Regions from separate parts of the Brevibacillus sp. FSL K6-0770 genome, predicted to be linked through region 1. Evidence: predicted binding sites of a transcription regulator. Region 1 holds the regulator's gene; the other holds the start of a gene.

Region 1 (2,185 bases):
ATCAAAAGCTTGCAGGCGTTGCAAGACCGCGCTTTGTTCGATGGCTCGTGCGGCTGTTTGCTGTTTTGCTGTACCGTTTTGCAAATAGGTGAGATCACGCCAGTTTCTCGTCATAGAAAACTCCTGTTTCCTTCGGTATTTGCAGATGTTTGTCGCAACAAGTATGATAGATTCGCGAAAACAAGTGTGCAACAAAAATCGCTTTTGCTCGTATTACCTATGTGAGGGGAGTGCATGCAGATGGATATTTTACTCTGGATCGTTGTTTTGGTGCTATTCGCGCTCAGTATTGCAGGTATATTTTTGCCTGTGTTACCCGATACGATTTTGCTGTGGGCAGGCTTTTTGCTCTACCACTTTTTCATAGCAGATCCGGGAGCGGGGTTGCCAGCGTCCTTCTGGTGGGGAATGGTGGTATTCAGTATATTGCTGTACGGCGCTGACTTGTTGACCAACATGTATTTCGTGAAAAAATACGGCGGCTCCAAATGGTCGTCGGTGGCGGCTGCCGCAGGGATTTTTCTCGGGATTTTCGTGTTCCCGCCATTTGGGATGATCATTTTGCCGTTTGTCTTCGTCGTGCTGGTGGAGCTGTTGGTGCAGAACCAGCCTTTCGAGCGGGCGGTCAAAGCGGGCTTTGGCTCCCTGATCGGCTTTTTGGGAAGCGCAGTAGTCAAAGTAGTGTTGCAGGTGACCATGATTATCTGGTTTTTCCTCGCCAGATAGAGAGAAAAAAGGACAGCGATGGCTGTCCTTTTTGTATGCCGCGAAATTAGTGAATGAGGCGGTAGACGCCGATGACTTTGCCGAGAATGGAAACGGCGTCCAAAATGATCGGTTCCATCGTGGCGTTCTCAGGCTGGAGACGGAAGTGGTTTTTTTCTTTGAAAAAGCGCTTGACGGTTGCTTCGTCTTCTTCGGTCATGGCGACAACGATATCTCCGTTGTTTGCTACATGCTGCTGGCGCACGATGACGTAGTCTCCGTCGAGGATTCCGGCGTCGATCATACTGTTTCCGGACACGCGCAGCATGTACACCTTGTCTGAAGTCACGATATTTTCTGGAAGCGGGAAGTATTCCTCTACGTCCTCAATCGCCGTGATCGGTTGCCCGGCGGTTACTTTCCCGATGACAGGAACGCGGACAACGGAGTCTTCGAAGTTGTCCTGGAAGCGATCTTCTTCAGACAACAGCTCGATCGCGCGCGGTTTGGTCGGGTCGCGGCGAATCAGGCCTTTCTTTTCCAGGCGGGCCAAGTGGCCGTGTACGGTAGAGCTGGAAGCCAGTCCGACAGCTTCGCCGATTTCGCGCACAGATGGAGGATAACCTTTGTCGCGAACTTCCTTCCGAATGAATTCGATGATGGCTTGTTGTCTGCTAGATAATTTTGACATAAAAAGACACCCCTGATTTCTCGAACATATTTTCCTATATTATACCATGGGAGCTTGCGTTCGACAAACATAAGTTCGATAAAAAGGCGAACAGGAATTTTTGCCCGAAAGAACGTTTCTTGTCGAATGGTTGGTGCGAGCCAGAAGCATGGCTGTTCGCGGATTGTCCCATACCAAAAGGGGAATTGGCCATCTTGCCGTCACCTGCGTGAATTTTGCAAAGGGGCAGGTTTTCGTATTGACATGAACATATGTTCTCATTTATGATTGGAATACGAACTTATAGAACGTATGTTTGCAGGAGGTTATCCCATGAATGTCATGTCTATTCCTAACCGTTTTGAAAAAGAATCGTCCCGTCGCGTCCGTTTTGGTATTACCAGAGGCCAAGCCCTGTTGTTCCTGATTACGTTTTCTCTCTTTTTTTACTTGTTGACCGAACTGGTGTTTGCTTCTTCGCACGCTGAACCGCTAAAAGGAACAGAAGTGACGGTTCGCGACGGTGACAGCTTGTGGACCATTGCAGTCCGCCATCAAACGGAGACGGTCGATGTACGCGATCTGATCCAGGATATTAAAGAGGCGAACGATCTGCAGAGCAATCTGATTTATCCGGGACAGACCTTGCTCATTCCCGATCCGAAATGATAGAAAGCACTTGCCGGTTCGTCTCCATCTTGCGAGTTCGCCCTGATGTGATATAATTAAACGGCATTACTACTGGGTGGGAGGAACCGTACGTGGTATCTGACGCGGAAATCAAACGAATCAACGAACTGGTCAAAAAAT
Region 2 (2,185 bases), 3.0 Mb from region 1:
GATCATGGTTGCCGCTACTGTCGTCGCACCGATTTTGCCGCTTGCGAGGATGTAAGGGAAGTCGCGGCGGCTCACTTTTTCCACCGATTTGTTGGTCGCGAACTCTTCCAGCTCGCTCTCGGTCAAACCGATTTTGATTTTGCCGTCCATGATTCCGATTGTCGCTGGCACTGCGCCATTGTCGCGGATGATTTGCTCTACTTCTTTTGCCATTTCGATGTTTTGCGGGTATGGCATCCCGTGGGAGATAATCGTAGTCTCCAGGGCAACTACTGGCAAGTTGTTCTCCAGCGCGTGGCGTACTTCCTCAGTAAAGGTCAGGTATTGTTTCATCTTTTATCGCTCCTTTTCGTATTGTCCAACGGTCAATTGCAGTTGTTCCGCTTTGAGCAAGGGAGAAACGGACTGCTCTGTCTGCAAAGTCAGAGCAGATGCTGCCAAACCGAGACGGCAAGCAGCCTGGAACGACTCCCCGTTCACGATGCCGTACAACAGGCCGGACGCAAACGCATCGCCTGCCCCTGTTACATCAACTACCTCAGTCGGATACGGCGCCATCTGCTCCGATACGTCCTCCGACTGATAAAAAATTCCTGCTTCGCCCATGGTGACGATGACGTGCTTGACGCCTCTCTCCCTGATTTTCTTGCACGCTTCGGCGCAATCCTCGATAGAGTTGATCGTCATGCCGGAAAGCAGCTCCGCTTCCTCCCGATTGGGCAGGATCGCTTCGACTCCGTCCAATTGCTGTGGGAGCTTTTTCGCTTTTGCAGAAGAGACCGGGTCAACAAAGAGTCGGATGTTTTCCTCCCGGCAACGGCTAATGATGTAGGCCAAGCAATCCTCCGGTATGTTCGTATCGATAAAAATCGCGTGGGCTGCTGCAATGTGCGACCATTTCTCGGCAAACATCTCCGGTGTGAGCGCGTCGTAAATATCCATGTTCGCCAAAGAAACGACCATTTCCCCATCGATATCGAGCAATGCGGTATACGTGCCTGTGCGCTGCGTAGGCAAGCGCCACACCTGGCTGATATCTACTCCGTGCTTTTTCGTCTCCTGCACGATCCACTCGCCTTCCTTATCTTCACCGATGCTGGTGAACAAGGATGTATTGCATCCCAGTCGTCCAAGATTCTCCGCGATATTGCGGGCAACCCCGCCACACGATTCCATGATCGTAACCGGATTGGAGGAATGCAGACGCACGGCTTGCTTTCCACGCGCTTTTCGGTCGAGGTTCGCTCCACCGATGCAAGCGATCATGCCTTCGTCCCGCAATACGTACGCTCTGCCTTTAATCTCGCCGCGCTTGGTCAACTGAGCGATATACCCCGCTACAGCCGACCGCGAAATCCCGATCAAGTCAGCCAGCTCTTGCTGGGAAATGAACGGATTTTGCCGGATGTGATGAAGGATCAACATATCTTTCTCCACGGTCATCCTCCTTTCTTCTGATTAGCATTCACAGCTTCGTTTACAAACAAAAGTCTATCACAAAAACATTTGTTTTGCAAAGGATGATTTTATCCCCCTCTATTTGACAAACGGATGCGACTTCATGTAAAGTTATCTTAAATTCAAGATATCGAAAATTCGTTGGAAAGGAGGGTTTTTCATGGATCGCAATGATTCCCTCGATCTTTTTGTCGTATTATCGAGATCATATAACTGGGTCACTGCCCACTCCAATCGGCACATCCGCCTGCACGGGCTGAATCCTACCGAGTTTGGCGTCCTGGAAGTTCTCTATCATAAGGGTCCGCAGCCATTGCAGCAAATTGGCGAAAAGATCCTGATCTCCAGTGGAAATATCACCTACGTTGTGGACAAGCTAGAAAAGAAGCAACTGTTGATTCGCAAACCCTGTTCGGCCGACCGCCGGGTCATTTACGCCGAGCTGACGGAAAAAGGCCATGCGTTTCTGGCAGACATTTTTCCTTCTCATCAAGAGGCGATTGAAAAAGCGGTCGCGGGACTTACCCCCGAAGAACAACAGCAAGCGATTGCTTTGTTAAAAAAGTTGGGACGTGCTGCTCAGGAGAATTATTAGACTGGGCAGCACCCACCGAGGGTAAAAAAGGTGTTGACAAAACCTTCAACACGTAATAATCTTAAAATCAAGATTTACACATTAAAAGTTATCTGCTTACAAAAAGAAAGGGGAATATTTTTCTCATGAGCA

Evidence for each region. Region 1 encodes LexA, which represses DNA repair genes until DNA is damaged. Its sites were predicted from a motif close to CGAACATATGTTCG; they were not measured.
Region 2: NST23_RS02240 (carbohydrate kinase) is a predicted target of LexA. The motif match lies at 1,590-1,603, and genes of this name have one in related genera.

What each region holds. Positions count from the first base shown of each region.
Region 1 covers NZ_JBBOBQ010000001.1:3,352,646-3,354,830, reverse strand. The annotation lists gene NST23_RS15585 (DUF4269 domain-containing protein) at 1-114, opposite strand, end outside; gene NST23_RS15580 (DUF456 domain-containing protein) at 241-726, shown strand; gene lexA (transcriptional repressor LexA) at 773-1,396, opposite strand; gene yneA (cell division suppressor protein YneA) at 1,709-2,044, shown strand; gene NST23_RS15565 (DUF896 domain-containing protein) at 2,137-2,185, shown strand, end outside.
Region 2 covers NZ_JBBOBQ010000001.1:396,277-398,461, reverse strand. The annotation lists gene NST23_RS02245 (pseudouridine-5'-phosphate glycosidase) at 1-333, opposite strand, end outside; gene NST23_RS02240 (carbohydrate kinase) at 337-1,437, opposite strand; gene NST23_RS02235 (MarR family winged helix-turn-helix transcriptional regulator) at 1,619-2,053, shown strand; gene NST23_RS02230 (FMN-dependent NADH-azoreductase) at 2,179-2,185, shown strand, end outside.